3 regions of the Sinorhizobium sp. GQ132 genome follow, and region 3 is predicted to be linked to each of the others. Evidence: riboswitches for the same ligand, from Rfam matches in the RefSeq annotation. Region 3 holds a riboswitch; each other region holds the start of a gene.
The links. A riboswitch is a leader RNA that binds a small molecule or an ion and turns the genes downstream of it on or off. The one in region 3 is predicted to bind thiamine pyrophosphate.

Region 1 (6,048 bases), on a different contig from region 3:
GACCCTCCAAGCCCTCGGAATCCCCCGCAAGACTTTTTACGACAAGCTGCAGCGCCATGGGATCAATCGGGCGGATTTTATCGACCGTGCAGGCGCGAAGAGTGGCGACGCGTAGGTGGACAGTTTTGCCCACGCTCTAACCCTTCCCCGTTCAACCTGCGTTGAACCAGGGAGTAGACTTAGGCGGCGCTTGGAGCCCTCTTCGCCCCGCTTGCGGTGAGAAGGCCGCTATTCCGCCGTCGCCTCGAAGTCGACCCTGTCGAGAAGCAGAAGCGGATTTTGCGAAGCAACCGCGAATTCGAGCGCACCTATGCCGCTGGCGGATTTGGCCTTGGCCGTCAGCGTGAATGTCCCCGGTTTCGCGATGAACCGCGAAACTGCATCCATCACGTTCCGCAGCCGAGGCTCCTGCGCGGCAAATTGCTGCAGCATCACCGACGCCGTCATTTCCAGCATACCGCGTGCCTGATCCTCCGTCATGCCGTTTTGTTCGGCATAGACCTGTATCCCTTTGGCGGTGAAGCCCTTGTCCTCGATCTTCAGGCTTGCTTCCCGCGCGGTGAGGCCGAACAACGCCGCCTGCGCCTTGGCCGCGTCGCCCGAAAAGAAGTCGCCGCTCACGCCTCCCAGAAGGCCGGAGAGGGAAAAGCGGCCGATATCCTTTCCGCTCGTGGAAATATCCTTGATGACCAGAGTCTCGTTCGCTTCGTCCCAGGCGGCTTCGAGGTTGGAGGAGAGGACCAATTCGTTGAAGCCCAGCTTGCGAAGCTTGGCGAGAGTCTCGTCCTGCGTATGCTCCGGGATTTGAAGGGCGAAGTCCTGGTATCCGGCGCGGACGTCAGTCGGAATGCCGTTTCGCGGTTTCGCGAGCGCCAGCTCGTATCCCTTCATCGTGAAGCGGATGCGTTGCGGCCGATCGCCCTCTCCAGCATCCGGAGTGTCGTTGTATTCGTCCCAGTCTTCCACGCCGGTGCTCGAGTCAGGCAGATCGGCATCGATTCCCGCCACGCGGAACGTTCCGAACTCCGGCAGCAGCGTCGTGAAAGGGAAGTTCTCATGCTGCCCATCCTGCAGAGCGACGAACTTCTTCAGCGCTTCCACGCTGGGATCCCAGGAAAAGCCCGAAATGCTTGCTTCGGAGACTTTGACGTAGTCCGCGCCCTCCGCCATCGAGAAGCCATTCACCGACGCGTCAAGCTTCCGGCCATCCAGCTCGAGCGCGAGGCGATCCACCGCAAGCCTGATCCTCTCGCCCTCTTCACCATCCTTGTCCGGCGCGTCGATCTTCAGACCCAGCATTTCCATGTCGGCCTTCCTCGTCAAATCGGCGACCGACAGAATCCGGGCGAAATAGTCTTGACGCTCCGCCACGGGCAGATCCTCGGGCGACGAGACCGAGTTGAGCTTCTCTAGAGTCTCGCGAAGCGGCTCGTCCAGCATCCGCATGCTTACGCCGCTGCTGCGAACCTCGTCATAGCCGAAGCTCGCCTCGCCATCCGAGAAGGCTATATCCTTGATCGAGAATGGCCCATAGACAGGCCTTGCCTGCTCGTCGCCCGGCCCGGCTTTTTCAGTATAGATGCGGGCCAGATAGGCGGCATCGACGTCCTGCCCCGTCATGGCTCCGAGGGAGCCCGTCAGCCGCCTCTTCTCGCCGCCCTCTCCATCGGAGGCGCCTATGCCGGCTTCGAAGCTCGCACCACTCGCCGAATAGCGCGCGATGCGGCCATCCACGATACCTTCCGAGACCACGTTCTTGTAGACCAGCTTCTGCTCGCTACCGGCAACCGTCTGCGTGATGATCACCTCAGGGGCGGCGACGCTCTTTGCCGTAAAAAGCGCCAACTGTTTCGGCAGCGAAAGATCGCTTCCCGCGCCGAACATTTGCGCCAGCGTGTCGCGACCGAACTCCGCCTGCTCGACGATCACCTTCGGCACGGCGATCTTGCCCGGGCGCATATCGAGGTCCACGCCGCTGACCTCGAGCATGCCGTCCAGGAACAGGATCCTGGGCCGCCCGTCGATCGCGGCGACGCGAAGTTCGGATCCTTCCTTCAGCGGCAGCGTCAGGTCGCGCAGGTGAATGCGCCCGAAGAAGTCCGCTTCGACCGTGCCCACTCTGCCGCCCCGTTCGGCGATCAGCCTGCTCACGCTCTTTTCGACAGCGATCTTGTAACCGGTCGCGCCTGCGGCCGCGATTGCGATGACCGCAACAGCCGCCCAAAGCGCCTTGCGTCCCCTTTTCATGGTCCCCGTCTCCGCCTGCCCCAAGACCTTCACCCCTTTTCGCTATGCGCATCATGGCGCTTCAGACTCGGACGGTAAGTAGATTTAGAACTTTGCATTTGCAAGCATGGCGCGAGCCCTGCGCACGGGATTTAGCCGGTGCAAAAACCATCTTGACGCCGCGGCGATAACCGTCCCTAATTGCGCCATTCACCAGGGGGGTCCCGGCAAGGGGCTGAGATACTGCTAGCGCGCGCAGTGACCCGTTGAACCTGATCCAGTTCATACTGGCGTAGGGACGGTGCAGACGTGCAGCAGCCAGGATTCCGTTTACCGGCAATTCATCGGCGATACGTCTTTTCATCCTTCCGGCTTCAGAACTGGGTCTCCAACGCGAAAACATTGGAGCCTCAAGATGAATCTAATCAAGCCTCTCGCCGCTGCGCCCTCGGTCACGCAAGGACCGCTCCCGGCATCCCGCAAGGTTTACAAGCCGGGCGAGATCCACACGGACATCCGCGTGCCGATGCGCGAGATCGCGCTGCATCCGACCTCCGGCGAGCCGCCGGTGACTGTTTACGATTCCTCCGGCCCCTACACGGTCGAAAACGTGGATATCCGCATCGACGCGGGCCTGCCGCGCCTTCGCAGCGACTGGGTTCTCAAGCGCGGCGATGTCGAGAGCTACGACGGCCGTGCGGTGAAGGCCGAAGACAATGGCTTTGCGACCGGTGAAAGGCTGACGCCGGAATTCCCGATTCGTCACCAACCGCTCAAGGCTAAGCCGGGAAAAGCGGTAACCCAGCTCGCCTATGCCCGCGCCGGCATCGTCACGCCGGAAATGGAGTTCATCGCCATCCGCGAAAATCTCGGCCGGAAGGCCGCGAAGGAGGCGCTCGCCCGAGACGGCGAAAGCTTCGGTGCCTCGGTCCCCGATTTCGTGACGCCGGAATTCGTGCGCCAGGAAGTGGCGAGCGGCCGCGCCATCATTCCGGCCAATATTAACCACCCGGAAGCCGAGCCGATGATCATCGGCCGCAACTTCCTGGTGAAGATCAACGCGAATATCGGCAATTCCGCCGTCACCTCATCGATGGCCGAGGAGGTCGAGAAGATGGTCTGGGCGACGCGCTGGGGCGCCGACACGGTCATGGACCTTTCCACCGGCCGCAACATTCACAACATCCGCGAATGGATCATCCGCAATTCGCCGGTACCGATCGGCACCGTGCCGCTCTACCAGGCGCTGGAAAAGGTAAACGGCATCGCCGAGGATCTTTCCTGGGAGGTCTTCCGCGACACGCTGATCGAGCAGGCGGAACAGGGCGTCGACTATTTCACCATCCATGCCGGGGTCAGGCTTCACTATATCCCGCTCACCGTGGATCGCGTCACGGGCATCGTTTCGCGCGGCGGCTCGATCATGGCGAAGTGGTGCCTGCATCACCACCGCGAGAGCTTCCTCTACGAGCATTTCGAGGAGATCTGCGACATCTGCCGCGCCTATGACGTTTCCTTCTCGCTCGGCGACGGCCTGCGTCCCGGCTCCATCGCCGACGCCAACGACCGGGCCCAGTTCGCCGAGCTCGAAACGCTCGGCGAACTGACGAAGATCGCCTGGGCCAAGGATTGCCAGGTGATGATCGAAGGGCCGGGCCATGTGCCCATGCACAAGATCAAGGAGAACATGGACAAGCAGCTCGCCGTCTGCGGAGAAGCGCCCTTCTATACGCTCGGGCCGCTCACCACCGATATCGCGCCCGGCTACGACCACATTACGTCAGGCATTGGCGCGGCTATGATCGGCTGGTTCGGCACCGCCATGCTTTGCTACGTGACGCCGAAGGAACATCTGGGCCTGCCCGACCGCAACGACGTCAAGACCGGCGTGATCACCTACAAGATCGCCGCTCATGCCGCCGATCTCGCCAAAGGACACCCGGCCGCCCGAACCCGCGACGACGCGCTGTCGCGAGCCCGCTTCGAGTTCCGCTGGGAGGATCAGTTCAACCTCTCGCTCGACCCCGAGACCGCGCGCAATTTCCACGACGAGACGCTGCCGAAGGAGGCGCACAAGGTCGCGCATTTCTGCTCCATGTGCGGACCTAAATTCTGTTCGATGCGGATTTCCCACGATATCCGCGCCGAGGCGCAGAAGGAGGGCCTCGAGGCAATGGCCGCCAGATATCGCGACGGCGGCGACCTCTATATGCCGGTCGATGAAAGCAAGGCCGCGCCCGCTGGAGAATGAGATGCGCGTGCTGATCAGAGGGGCCGGCGTCGCCGGCCTCACCGCCGCCCATGAACTTCTCGGGCGCGGCGCCGCAGTGACGATCATGGAAAATGCCGCCGGCTTTACCGGGGCCGCTTCCTGGTATGCGGGCGGCATGCTCGCTCCCTGGTGCGAGCGCGAAAGTGCCGAGGAAACCGTCCTGAGGCTGGGGATCGGCGCCGCCGACTGGTGGGAAGCCGCGCTCCCTGCCGGTTCCGTGCATCGCAACGGCACGCTCGTCGTTGCGCAACCCCGTGACGGAGCCGAACTCAAACGCTTCGCCTCCCGCACCTCCGGCTTCCGCTCGCTCGATGCAGAGGAGATCACAGCGCTGGAGCCGGCTCTCGCCGGCCGTTTCCGGCAGGCGCTGTTCTTTCCGCAGGAGGCGCATCTCGACCCGCGCCGGGCACTCTCGGCGCTCCGGCAAGGGCTGACGGCACGCGGCGCGGTATTCGCCGGCGAGGACATGGACGATCGCGATTTCGCGCTCACCGTCGATTGCACCGGCGCGTCAAGGATCGGCGAGATCGACGGGCTACGCGGGGTGCGCGGCGAGATGGCCTATCTGCAGACGGACGAGGTGACGCTCTCGCGCCCCGTGCGCGTGCTGCATCCCCGCATCCCGCTCTATATCGTCCCACGCGGCGGCGGGCTCTTCATGTGTGGCGCGACGATGATCGAGAGCGACGACGCCGGCCCGATCACCACCCGCTCGCTGATGGAACTGCTGAACGCCGCCTATGCGCTCCATCCGGCTTTCGCCGAAGCGCGCCTGATCGAGACCGGCACGGGCGTACGCCCCGCCTTTGCCGACAACCTGCCGCGGGTCTCGCGGCGCGAAAACAGGATTACCGTCAACGGCCTCTATCGTCATGGCTTCCTGCTCTCCCCGGCCACGGCCCGGGAAGTGGCGGCGCTGGCCCTGGGCGACGAGACACGCAAAGGAGATTTCCGATGAAGCTGACCGTCAATGGCGAGGAACACGACCTTCTGGCCGTTACACTCGCCGAGGTCTTGCAGCGCCTCGAATTCGAGGGCGACTGGCTGGCGACCGCCGTCAACGGCGAACTGGTCCAGAAGGCAGACCGATCCAGCTACCGGCTGCAGGACAGCGACCGGATCGAGATTCTGTCGCCGATGCAGGGAGGCTGACGATGCCGCTATTCTATGGAACAGAAATCCGGTCGAGACTGCTGCTCGGAACCGCCCGCTATCCCTCGCCGACCGTGCTCGCCGAGGCGGTGCGGCGGTCGGGCACCGATATCGTCACGGTCTCGCTCCGCCGCGAGACGGCCGGCGGGCGGCAGGGCGGCGCCTTCTTCGAGCTGATCCGCGAACTCGGCGTGCGCGTGCTGCCGAACACGGCCGGCTGCCATTCGGTCTCGGAGGCGGTGCTGACCGCGAAGATGGCACGCGAGGTTTTCGGCACGAGTTGGATCAAGCTCGAAGTGATCGGTCACCAGGACACATTGCAGCCGGACGTCTTCGGCCTCGTCGAGGGGGCCCGCATCCTCACCGGGGAAGGTTTCCAGGTCTTTCCCTATACGACG
Region 2 (6,048 bases), on a different contig from region 3:
CGTTTCTCTTCAGATCAGGTGAAGAGCTTCAACAAGGTCCAGGTCGATATTATCCGGGCGCATTCGCCCGGCCGTCCGGTGACGCACAACTTCATGTCGCAGAATACCGATTTCGACCATTACTCCGTCGGCGAGGACATCGACATTGCCTCCTGGGACGTCTACCCGATGGGCGGCCTGCTCAACGGGCGGCTCGCAGCGAAGGACAAGGAGCATTATCTCCGGGTGGGGGATCCCGACCAGCCGGCCTTCAACCACGACCTCTACCGAGCCGTCGGCCGCGGCCGCGTCTGGGTCATGGAGCAGCAGCCGGGGCCTGTGAACTGGGCGGCGCACAACCAGTCGCCGGCCGACGGCATGGTTCGGCTCTGGACCTGGCTCGCCTATGCCCATGGGGTCGACATGGTCTCTTATTTCCGCTGGCGCCAGGCGCCTTTCGCGCAGGAACAGTTTCACGCGGGCCTCCTTCTTCCAAACAGCGAGGCGGATCAGGGCTATCTTGAAGTCGCCGAAGTCGTCGCGGAAATGAAGCGCCTGCCCGGGGGAGAGGTGCGTGGCAAGGCGCAAGTCGCGATCCTTCTCGACTACGAATCGCGCTGGGCGACACGCGTCCTGCCGCAGGGGCGGAGCTATTCCGCTTCGGCGGTTGCGCTCGATTGGTATTCGACGGCGGCTCGTCTGGGCGTCGATGTGGATTTCATAGGCCAGCACTCGGACCTCGACGGATACAAGCTGATCCTCGCGCCGGATCTCGTCATTGCCGAGGAGGCTTTCGTCGAGCGGCTCGCGCGAGCGGACGCCAAGGTGGTCTTCGGCGCGCGCAGCGGCAGCAAGACGAAGGACATGCACATCCCCGAGGGACTGCCGCCGGGACCGCTGGCGAAGCTCATCGATATCAGCGTCTCGCGGGTCGAGTCGCTGCCGGAGTTTCATAGCGAGACCGTTCTCTACGGCAACGAGGCTTATCAGGCGGCCGGCTGGCGCGAGACGGTAAGGACGAACGAGACCGTTTTCGCAAGCTTCGACGGGGAGTATCGCAACGGCGCTCCGGCGCTCGTCGGCAACGACAAGGCACGCTATCTGGCCGTTGCGGCCAACGGCGCATTGCTCGACAAGGTGATCGGCGACGCGCTCGGCTGGGCTGGACTGGAAAGCCTGCCCGACCTCGGCGATCTTCGCGTGACGCGCCGCGGCAATCTCCGTTTCGCCTTCAATTTCGGCCGGATCCCCGCGGAGGTGCCCGCAGGGCCCTCGGCCGAGTTCTACCTGGGCGGCCGCACGCTGAAACCCGTCGATGTTGCGATCTGGAGGGAATGAACCCCGAGCATCGATGTAGCCGACCTTCAGGCAAGGTCACATCGTCGTGAGCTTGGACTGTACTTGATGACTTGTCGTGCCATTCGCCCTAGGTCGAACGCATGACCATGCTCGTTGTTACGTTCCTTGCGCTCTTCGGTTTCCACTCGGCGGCAGCCGCGCAGGATCAGTCCGTCACCACCTTGCTGACGGCCCTGGCGACCAGAGAAGAGTTGAACCCGCTGAAGACCGTGGTCGTTGCCAGGGACGGGGAGACGATTGCCGAGAAGGGTTATCGCGGCCACACGCCCTCGGAGTCGACCAACATCAAGTCGGCGTCGAAATCGATCGTATCCGCACTTGTGGGCATCGCGATCGGCAAGGGTCTGCTCGACGGCCCGGAGCAGAAGATCGCGCCGCTCCTGAAGGAAGACCTCCCGTCGCAGGCCGACCCCCGGATCAACGACATCACCATCGGCAACCTGCTTTCGATGCAAGCGGGACTGGGGCGCATGTCCGGACCGAATTACGGCCGCTGGGTGTCGAGCCGCAACTGGGTTCGTTTCGCACTGGCACAGCCCTTCGACGACGAGCCCGGAGGTCGGATGCTTTATTCGACCGCCTCGACCCATCTGCTCTCGGCAATACTGACCAAGGTCGGCGGCAAGTCGACACTGGCGCTTGCGCGCGAATGGCTCGGTCCTGTCGAGGGTTTCCGGATCGGCGCCTGGGAGCGGGATCCCCAGGGCATCTATCTCGGGGGCAACCAGATGGCGATGAGCGCGCGATCGCTGCTTGCCTTCGGTGAGCTCTATCGCAACCGCGGCCGCACCGCGGACGGACGGCAGGTCGTCCCGGCCGATTGGGTGGAGCTTTCCTGGCAGCCGCGCACGGCCTCCCGTTTTACCGGCGACGGCTACGGATATGGCTGGTTCACGCGCCGGATCGGCGACGAGGATGTGTATTACGCTTGGGGCTATGGCGGCCAGATGCTCTACATAGTGCCGTCCCTTGACCTGACCGTGGTCATGACGTCGGATGAAAGCGGCCCCTCGGCACGCAACGGCTATCGCGACGCTCTGCACGGGGTTCTGGCGGAGATCATCTCCATCGCCAAAGCGGATTGAGGCAGATGGTTCTGCTCTGTGCGCGTTAAACAACCATGTTAGCAAAAAGCGCCAAGGGCGCGTCAACCTTGATGAATTGACGCGCCTGATCGACTGACTCTTGGCGGCGGGTTTGCTTAGGCCGTCGGCTGCTTCGTCTTCCGGAGATAGGGAAGCACGGTGTCGAACGACCCGAAACGCTGCACGGCGTCCTCGTTGGAGACGGCGGCCGTGATGATGACGTCCTCGCCCTGCTGCCAGTTCGCGGGTGTTGCCACCTGATGCTTGGCGGTGAGCTGGATCGAGTCGATGGCGCGCAGGATCTCGTTGAAGTTGCGGCCGGTGGTCATCGGATAGGTGAGGATCAGCTTGATCTTCTTGTCGGGGCCGATGACGTAGACCGAACGCACGGTGGCGTTATCCGCAGGCGTCCGGCCCTCGGACGTCTCTCCGGCGCCGGCCGGCAGCATGTCGTAGAGCTTTGCCACCTTCAGATCGCGGTCGCCGATCAGCGGGTAGTCGACCTCGAAGCCGGTCGCGACCTTGATGTCGTTCTTCCACTTGGTGTGACTTTCGACCGGGTCGACCGAAATGCCGATGATCTTGACGCCGCGCTTGCGGAACTCCGGCTCGATGCCGGCCATGGCGCCGAGTTCCGTGGTGCAGACGGGAGTAAAGTTCTTCGGATGGGAGAAAAGGACAGCCCAGCCGTCGCCGATCCATTCATGGAAATTGATCGTGCCCTGCGTTGTCTCGGCGGTGAAATCAGGGGCGGTATCGTTGATGCGCAGACTCATGGCGTGTTCCCTCCTGTACGACGAAATTTTGCTAAGAATAACGCAATCGCCGCCGTTTTCGAGGAGGAAACGAGCGATTGACGGCGGCAGAAGGAATGACTGCATCATAGGTGGCCAGGCTGCGGGTATATTTTTGCCGGCTGGCCTAAAAGTCAGGTCTTACAAGCCTTTGCGCGGGTGCGTTGACATCGCTTTGCCACAGCCGCATAGATAGCGCATTCCGAGGGGAGCACCAGACGGTGCTGAGATGGCGTTGAGCCGGACCCTTGAACCTGATCCGGGTCATGCCGGCGTAGGAACGGAAAGAAGGCCGCCAGCGGCAAGTTCGCCTTTTCATCGCCTTTCCTGGATCTCCGTGATGTTCCGTCTGGAGATCGATCGATGACGTCCACTGCCGTACCGCTCGCAAGCATCATCTGCCCTCGTGCGAAGGAGGCCTGGGCATGACGGCGATTGCTCTCACCATCGCCGGCTCGGACTCCGGCGGCGGCGCCGGTATTCAGGCGGACCTCAAGACGTTTTCGGCGCTCGGCGTTTACGGCGCCAGCGTCATCACTGCGATCACGGCCCAGAACACCAGGGGCGTGACGGCCGTCGAGGATGTCTCCGCTGAAATCGTGTCGGCGCAGATGGACGCCGTCTTCTCCGATCTCGACGTGAAGGCCGTCAAGATCGGCATGGTCTCGCGTCGGGAAACGATCGCCGCCATTGCCGATGGATTGCGCCGGTCCGGAAAACGGGCCGTCGTGGATCCGGTCATGGTTGCGACCTCCGGCGACGCGTTGCTTCGGCCGGATGCCGTTACGGCGCTCATCGAAGAGCTGTTGCCGCTGGCGCTCGTCGCCACGCCCAATCTAGCCGAGGCCGCGCTGATGACCGGGCGCGCAATCGCCGAGGACGAGGCGGAGATGGCGCGCCAGGCGGAAGCGATCATGCGGACCGGCGCATATGCGGTTCTGGTCAAGGGCGGGCACCTGAAGGGCCGGAAGGCCACAGACCTCTTCTTCGACGGCGACACTCTTGTCCGCCTTCCCGCCGCGCGGATCGAGACGCGCAACGACCACGGCACCGGCTGCACCCTGTCGGCAGCCATTGCCGCCGGCCTTGCGAAAGGCTTGCCGCTGGTCGAAGCGGTGAGTGCCGCCAAGTCCTATCTGCATGCCGCAATCTTCGCGGCCGACCGCCTGGAGATAGGTCAGGGGCGCGGTCCGGTCCATCATTTCCACCGGTGGTGGGAAGATTGACTGCCGGGTGACGGCTCGGGGAGCTGAAGTGCCTCGCTATCGCCACTGTTGTTCAGCAGCATGACGGCGTCCATGGCTTCGATTGGCAATCGGTTCTCGCGATATGCATTTTCTTACCCGCCGGCTGGAGGCTTTCAACCGTGACGACCTGCCGGATTGGCGGCGGTCGCCTGGCAGGGTGCGGCGTTGTCTTTCGATGCTGCCGTCGCTGGTCGAATATTCGCTTTTCTATGCGCTGGCACTCGTTGCCCTTACGGCGGTCATCGCGCTAATGGCAGCCGCTTGGATCGTCGATCGCCGCAAGGTCTGACGGCGAAGGGCGAAAAGGCCGCGCACAGGTGGCGCGGCCGCGGTCGCCTCAAGCGGCGTTGTTTTCCGTAATCGTATTCTCGACGTAATATTTGCCGTAGCGGTGGCGGTATTTCTCCGCCCCGTCGAAGTCGCTGTATTTGCCGAGTTCGTTCATGTCCGTCTTGTTGAGGATGACGCCCAGCACCTTCGAGTTGATCAATGGTTCCGAGTTGAGCAGATCGCGTACGAGCCGCGAAGGCGTCCTTCCCCACTCGACCACGAAGAGAATACCGTCGGCAAGCGGCGCGAAAGCCTTGGCGTCGACGACGGGGGCGAGTGCGGCAAGATCGACGACGACGTAGTCGAAGGCGTTGCGGGCGTTCTCGATGAGGTTCGCCATGGCCGGGGAGGCGAGCAGTTCATTGCTCTGATGCCGCTGATGCGATGCGCCGCCGGCCGGAAGGATTGCGAGCTTGGTGCGCTGGTCCACCTTGATTCCGGCGGGCCAGGTGGCTTCTCCGGTCAGCGTTTCGACGAGCCCGGTGCGCGGGGCGGGCGTGATCATCTGAGTCAGTCCCGGCTTGCGTATATCGGCATCGATGAGCAGGGTCCGCTTGCCGCTCGCCGCCAGAAGTGCGGCGAAGTTCGCGGCAATGATCGACTTTCCCTCGTCCGGAAGGGCCGATGCAATGGCGATCACGCGGCTTTCGCTGCCGGCGAGCATCTGGTCGCAGGCAAGCTTGGCGTTGCGGAAGGTCTCCGCAAAGGTCGAACGCGGCGCATCGACGACGATGCGCGAAAGTCGTTGGAACGGCATCGTGTCGTCCACAGCTTCGTCGTGTCTTTTTACCGAGCCGAAATGCGCATGGACCAGTTGTGCCTTCTTCTTCATGCGCGTTCCGAGCAGCGGGACGTAGCCGAGCGAGCGATGGCCGAGGAGCGAGCGGATGTCGCCTTCCAGGCGGAAAGTCCGTTCGCGGAATTCGAGGAAGGCCGCGTAAGCCCCGCCGACCATCATGCCGAGCACGGCCGAAAGCGCGAGAGTCATCGTTTTCTTGGGGCTCGACGGCGACACGGGCACGCCGGCCTCGGAGATGACGCGCGCCTTGGCGATCGGGAAGGATTGCTGCTGCGTCGCCTGTTCGTAGCGGCCGAGATAGGATTCGTAGAGCGTCTTCAGAGCCGCTGCCTTCTGTTCGAGCTCCCTTAATTGAACGAGTTGCTCGCTGGCGTCGGAGGTCTTGCCGGCAATGCCCTGGATGCTCTTCCTGAGCGATGCCTCGCGCGACTGCGCGACCTCGTATTCGTTCTTGT
Region 3 (6,048 bases):
CGCTTTCGCCTCGTCGTCTTTCCGCAGGCGATACGCGTCATCCTGCCGCCGCTCGGCAACGACTTCGTGGCAATGGTGAAGGATTCCTCCCTCGTCTCGGTGCTCGGCGTCGCCGACATTACCCAGATGGGCAAGGTCTATGCCTCGGGTTCCTTCCGCTTTTTCGAGACCTATTCCATCGTCGCCTATGTCTATCTCGTGCTGACGATAGGACTGTCGCTGGCCCTTCGGGCGGTCGAGCGGCGGTTGAGGCGGTCGCAAGTCCGGTAGGCAGAAGGGGTACCGCACCTCCGACGCTGCCGTCACAGTTCCGCCCGCTCAGCCCTCGATCTCCTCGCGCAGCATTTCCAGTTCGAGCCATTCCTCTTCCATGCGCGTGAGGTCCGTCCTGAGCTTCTCGAGCTCGGCGGCGAGCCTGGCAAAGCCGTTCGGGTCGCGCGAGAATAGGTCGGGATCCGCCATCTTCTCTTCTCGCTTCGCGATCTCCGCCTCCGATCTGGCAATCTCCTTCGGCAGGTTCTCGAGTGCGAATTTCTGCTTGAAGGAGAGCTTGGCCTTCGCCTTCTGAGGTTCGCTCGGCAAGGGGGAGGCGCCGCTCGATCTGGCCTTTTCGGCTTTTTCGTTCCGGCGCCTTTCCTCGACTGCGCCGCGGCGCTGCGCCATCATGTCGGAGTAGCCGCCGGCATATTCGATCCAGCGACCATCGGGCGCCTCCGGGTTGGCCGGCGCGATGGTCGAGGTCACGGTCCGGTCGAGGAAATCGCGGTCGTGGCTGACCAGGATCACCGTTCCGGAAAATCCGGCAACGATCTCCTGCAGCAGATCCAGCGTCTCGATATCGAGATCGTTGGTCGGTTCGTCGAGGATCAGGAGGTTGGTCGGGCGTGCCAGGATGCGGGCGAGCATGAGACGCGCGCGTTCGCCGCCGGACAGATCGCGGATGGGCGTTCGCGCCTGCTCCGGCTGGAAGAGGAATTCCTTCATGTAGCCGGTGACATGGCGCTGCTCGCCATTGACGAGGAGGGTCTCGCCGCGCCCGTCGGTCAGATAATGCGCCAGCGTCTCGTCGAGGTTCAGTTCCTCGCGTTTCTGGTCGAGCGTGGCGATCTCCAAATTGGTGCCCAGTTTGACGCTGCCCGTGTCCGGCGCGAGCTGACCGGTCAGGAGCTTCAGCAGCGTCGTCTTGCCGGCGCCGTTCGGCCCGACGAGGCCGATGCGGTCGCCGCGGTGGACACGGATCGAGAACGCCGCGACGATCGTGCGATCGCCATAGGCCTTGGTGATCTTTTCCGCCTCGATGACGAGCTTGCCCGATTCCCTGGCGTCGGCAACGGTGGCCTGGACCGTACCCTGCGGCCCCTTGTGCCCGCGATGGCGGGCGCGCATGTCCTGCAGCTCCCCGAGCCGACGCATGTTGCGCTTGCGCCTTGCGGTCACGCCGTAGCGCAGCCAGTGCTCTTCGCGCTCGATCGCCTTACCGAGCTTGTGCTGCTCGAGCTCTTCCGCCTCCAGCACCTCGTCGCGCCAGGCCTCGAAATGCGCAAAGCCGCGATCGAGGCGGCGCGATTGGCCGCGGTCCAGCCAGACCGTCGCCGTCGATACCTTTTCGAGGAAGCGACGGTCGTGCGAGATCAGCACCAGCGCCGAACGGCTGCGGACGAGCTCGTCTTCCAGCCATTCGATCGTCGGCAGATCGAGATGGTTCGTCGGCTCGTCGAGAAGCAGAATGTCGGGCTCCGGCGCAAGCACACGGGCAAGGGCGGCACGACGTGCCTCGCCGCCGGAAAGGCGCGTCGGCTCTTCCTCCCCGGTCAGCCCCAGATGCTGCAGCAGGTAGGCGACCCGGTAGGGATCGTCGCCTGGCCCGAGGCCGGCTTCGGCATAGGCCTGAACCGTATCGAAGCCGTCGAAGTCGGGCGCCTGGTGCAGATAGCGGATCGTCACCGATGGATGCCGGAAGATCTCGCCCGACTGGGGTTCTGCAATTCCGGCGGCGATCTTCATCAGCGTCGATTTGCCCGAACCATTGCGGCCTACGAGGCAGATGCGATCGCCGGGCTCGACCTGCAGGCCCGCACCCGCAAGCAGCGGCGTGCCGCCGAAGGTCAGTAGAATGTCGTCAAGCTTCAGGATGGGAGGCGCCAAGGCATCAGGCTCCGGAAAGATCATAGGGGCGGGCGAGAACGACGGCCCGGCCGGATTTCAGGGTCAGGCGGACCGTGCCATCCGCGATGTTCGAAATGGTGCGCGACGAGCCGAAGGGCAAATGAAAATCCTTCAGCGGGTAGCGCACGTTCTCGATCGAAAGACCGTCAAGATCGGCAAAGCCGAGGATCGAGAAGAGGCTGCCTTTCGGCAGCTCGATCTCCTGCGAGCCGGGCAGCAGCGGATAGGCCTCCTCCTCGCCGGAGGTCATCATCACCGCAACGCCGCTCTGGGCAAGCGCGACGGTACCGAGGAGATGCAGGAAAGCATGGTCGCTGCGCGCGCCGCCGAGTCCGCCCGCGAAGACGAGCGAGGTCGCGCCACGCTCGAGGGCTGCCTCGACGGCGATCTCCCCGTCGGTCGCGTTCTTGGCAGCTGGATGGCGTTCGCGCGGGACGCCGGCAAACTCCGCCAGAAGCGCCTCATCCGTGGAATCGAAATCGCCGACCCAGAGATCGGGAACGATCCCCAGCGTCCTTGCATGGCGCATGCCGCCGTCGGCGGCGACGAAGCGGCTGCCTTCGAGCTGTCGAGCGAGCCGGTCTGTCGGCGTCAGCGCGCCGCCGAGCAGGATGGTGAAGGGTGATCGGGTCATGGCAGAAGCCCATAGCGCAAAGCAGCGGCGAAGGAAAAGGGCTCCGGCTGCTGTTTTGCGAACGCATGCTGCGCGGATCAGGTTCCGGACGCCGGATCCCCGGGAAAGAGCATGCCGTCGTAGATGCCGGGCGTCGACCCGGCGATCTCCACCGCACCCACCGCACGGGCATAGAATTCGGCAGGGCCGACGCCGCCGATGATCGCATATGCATAGCCGGCGGCGCGCATGGATAGCAGGCTTTCGACGAGCAGGGCCTCGCCGATGCCCTTGCCGCGCATAGTCGCGTCGACTCCGGTCGGACCGAAGAAGCCGAGCGCGGTTACGTCATGGCAGGCAAAGCCCACGATCCGGTCCCGATGGTGAGCGACATGGATGCGCGCCGGCGTCGAGGAGAAGGCGGTTTCGGCCTCGCCGGCCCACCCGGTCCCGAAGCGCTCCTCGATCCAGGGAATGACGGCCCGCCGCTCGGCCGCAAGCGCCCGGCGGATGCGGATGTCGGGGTCGAGACGCGATGGGCGGCCCTCGGGCAAGGCATAGAGGCGGACGAGCATGTCTGGCATGAAATTGTCTCCGCTTTCGGCGAACAAACTGCGCCGGCAATTGTTTGACTTTTAATAGCGCGGCTGACGCGGACGGCAAACGCCCCTGCTGAAACTCAGCTTGCCTAAGCCGTCGCCGGAAGCTAAATCTCTTGCTGCTCTAACGGGGTGCCCTGGTCGGCTTTTGCGACCGTGGCTGAGAGGCTTCGAGCCAACCCGCGGAACCTGATCCGGCTCATACCGGCGGAGGGATTAGAAGCGATCGGACCGATACGCGCTTTTCCCATGCAGCAACAACAAAGGGAGAGGTGCCAGAATGTCCAATTCACTCCATCGAAAGATCCTTGGCCGGCTTGCGATCGCCGCAGCTTCGATCGCGGTATTTTCCGTGAGCGCGGCGGCCGCGGAAAAAACCCTGACGGTCTATACCTATGAGAGCTTCATCACCGAATGGGGGCCGGGCGCCAAGGTGGCGGAAGCGTTCGAGAAGACCTGCGACTGCAAGGTCGACTATGTAGGCGTTGCCGACGGGGTCGAACTCCTGACGCGGCTGAAGCTCGAAGGTCAGGGATCCAAGGCCGACATCGTACTCGGTCTCGACACCAATCTGGTGGCGGAGGCGAAAGCGACCGGCTTCTTCGCGCCGCACGGCGCCGATACCGCCTCCGTCAAGGTCCCGGGCGGCTTCTCCGACGACACCTTCATACCGTATGACTACGGCCATTTCGCCGTTGTCTACGACACCGAGACGCTGAAGGATCCACCGAAGAGCCTCAAGGAACTGGTCGAGGGCGATCCGTCGCAGAAGATCGTCATCGAGGACCCGCGGACCTCAACCCCCGGCCTCGGCCTCCTGCTGTGGGTGAAGTCGGTCTATGGCGACCAGGCCGGCCAGGCCTGGGCGAAGCTCAAGGACCGCGTCCTGACGGTCACGCCGGGCTGGTCGGAAGCCTATGGCCTCTTCACGAAGGGCGAGGCCCCGATGGTTCTCTCCTACACGACCTCGCCCGCCTATCACATGGTGGCGGAAAACACCGAGCGCTACCAGGCGGCCCCCTTCGCCGAAGGCCATTATATCCAGATCGAAGTCGCCGCATTGACGAAGAACGCGAAGGACCCGGAGCTCGCGCGGAACTTCCTGACCTTCATGATCGGTCCGGAATTCCAGTCGATCATCCCGACGACCAACTGGATGATGCCGGTGACCGCGACCAAGGAGCCGCTGCCGGAAGCCTTCAGCAAGCTCGTCGACCCGCAAAAGACGCTCCTCATTCCCTCCGAGGAGGTCGCCGCCAACCGCAAGGCCTGGGTCGACGAATGGCTGGCCGCCATGAGCCGGAACTGAGGCCGGATTGTCCGGCACGAAGGAAAGCAAGATGACAATCGCCGCCGGGGCCTTCGCCTTCGGCGGCATCCTGCTTTTCGTCGGCCTCGCCGGCGCGGCACTGCTTGCCCAGTCGGTCGGCAGCGCCGGCGCCGGTCCGCTTTTCGATGCCTATATCTGGCGCATCACACGCTTCACGCTGCTGCAGGCCAGCCTCTCGACGCTTCTTGCCATCCTTTTCGCGATACCGGTGGCCCGGGCACTTGCCCGCCAGGCTTCGTTCCCCGGCCGCATCTGGGTGCTGCGGCTTCTGGCGCTGCCACTCGGCCTGCCGGCGATCGTCGCCGCACTCGGGCTGATCGAAATCTGGGGCCGGCAGGGGCTCTTGAACAGGGTGCTTTCGGCAGGCGGGCTGGAGCAGCCGGTCAGCATCTATGGCCTCTCCGGCATTCTCATTGCCCATGTCTTCTTCAACATGCCGCTCGCCGCACGCTTGATGCTTGCCGGCATCGAGCGCATTCCGGCCGAATACTGGCGCAGCTGCGCCAATCTCGGCATGGGTTCCTTCGCCACCTTTCGCTTCATAGAGTGGCCGGTGATCCGTGGATTGCTTCCCGGCATCGCCGGGCTCATCTTCATGCTCTGCGCCACCAGCTTCACGCTCGTGCTGACGCTTGGCGGGGGGCCGGCCGCGAGCACGCTCGAAGTGGCGATCTACCAGGCGCTGCGCTTCGACTTCGACCCGCCGCGGGCGATCGCCCTTTCGGCGCTTCAGGTCGCCCTTACCGGAGCGCTGCTTCTCGTCTTGAAATTGATCGCGCCGCCGCCGCTGGAGGGAGAGACGAGCGGCAGTGCCATCCGGCGTTTCGACGGCGCGAGCGGTCTGTCGCGGCTTGCCGACCGCATCTGGCTGGTGCTCGCCGTCGTCCTCATCGGCCTGCCCTTTGCGGCTATCGCCTATAGTGGATCGAAGGCCGACCTCGTCCGTCTCGTGAACGAGCCGGCATTCCGTCGGGCGCTCGCCATGAGCGCGACGATCGCCCTTGTCTCCGCCACGATTTCGGTCGTCATCGCGGCGCTGATGATCCGTACCGAACGCCTCGCGCTGGCGCGCCGGCGCCCGGGGCCGGCGGCTCGCCTCTTTGCCGGAGGGATCGGCGCAAGCACCTCCTTCATACTGCTCGTGCCTCCCGTCGTGCTCGGCGCCGGATGGTTCCTGCTCCTGAGGCCGTTCGGCGACGTCGCCCGTTTCGCGCCGGCCGTCGTCGTCGCCATCAATGCGCTGATGGCGCTTCCCTTCGTTCACCGGGTGCTGGCGCCGGCCATGGCGACGCATGCCGCTCGCACCGCGCGCCTTGCCGCGAGCCTCGGCATCGGGGGCT

Region 1: linked by a shared signal. The riboswitch ahead of thiC (phosphomethylpyrimidine synthase ThiC) and the one ahead of thiB (thiamine ABC transporter substrate binding subunit) in region 3 are both predicted to bind thiamine pyrophosphate.
Region 2: linked by a shared signal. The riboswitch ahead of thiD (bifunctional hydroxymethylpyrimidine kinase/phosphomethylpyrimidine kinase) and the one ahead of thiB (thiamine ABC transporter substrate binding subunit) in region 3 are both predicted to bind thiamine pyrophosphate.

The regions. Positions count from the first base shown of each region.
Region 1 covers NZ_JCAXDX010000001.1:621,539-627,586, forward strand. Annotated here, with positions in the region: gene dctD (C4-dicarboxylate transport transcriptional regulatory protein DctD) at 1-115, shown strand, start outside; gene AC6CIG_RS02830 (aq_1923 C-terminal domain) at 229-2,271, opposite strand; TPP riboswitch at 2,432-2,543, shown strand; gene thiC (phosphomethylpyrimidine synthase ThiC) at 2,642-4,477, shown strand; gene thiO (glycine oxidase ThiO) at 4,479-5,456, shown strand; gene thiS (sulfur carrier protein ThiS) at 5,453-5,650, shown strand; gene AC6CIG_RS02850 (thiazole synthase) at 5,653-6,048, shown strand, end outside.
Region 2 covers NZ_JCAXDX010000001.1:222,797-228,844, reverse strand. Annotated here, with positions in the region: gene AC6CIG_RS00980 (beta-galactosidase) at 1-1,317, shown strand, start outside; gene AC6CIG_RS00975 (serine hydrolase domain-containing protein) at 1,419-2,423, shown strand; gene AC6CIG_RS00970 (peroxiredoxin) at 2,540-3,199, opposite strand; TPP riboswitch at 3,413-3,515, shown strand; gene thiD (bifunctional hydroxymethylpyrimidine kinase/phosphomethylpyrimidine kinase) at 3,643-4,443, shown strand; gene AC6CIG_RS00960 (hypothetical protein) at 4,547-4,753, shown strand; gene exoP (succinoglycan biosynthesis transport protein ExoP) at 4,802-6,048, opposite strand, start outside.
Region 3 covers NZ_JCAXDX010000008.1:87,002-93,049, forward strand. Annotated here, with positions in the region: gene AC6CIG_RS20460 (amino acid ABC transporter permease) at 1-270, shown strand, start outside; gene AC6CIG_RS20465 (ABC-F family ATP-binding cassette domain-containing protein) at 319-2,145, opposite strand; gene AC6CIG_RS20470 (thiamine diphosphokinase) at 2,150-2,800, opposite strand; gene AC6CIG_RS20475 (GNAT family N-acetyltransferase) at 2,878-3,363, opposite strand; TPP riboswitch at 3,497-3,611, shown strand; gene thiB (thiamine ABC transporter substrate binding subunit) at 3,659-4,687, shown strand; gene thiP (thiamine/thiamine pyrophosphate ABC transporter permease ThiP) at 4,695-6,048, shown strand, end outside.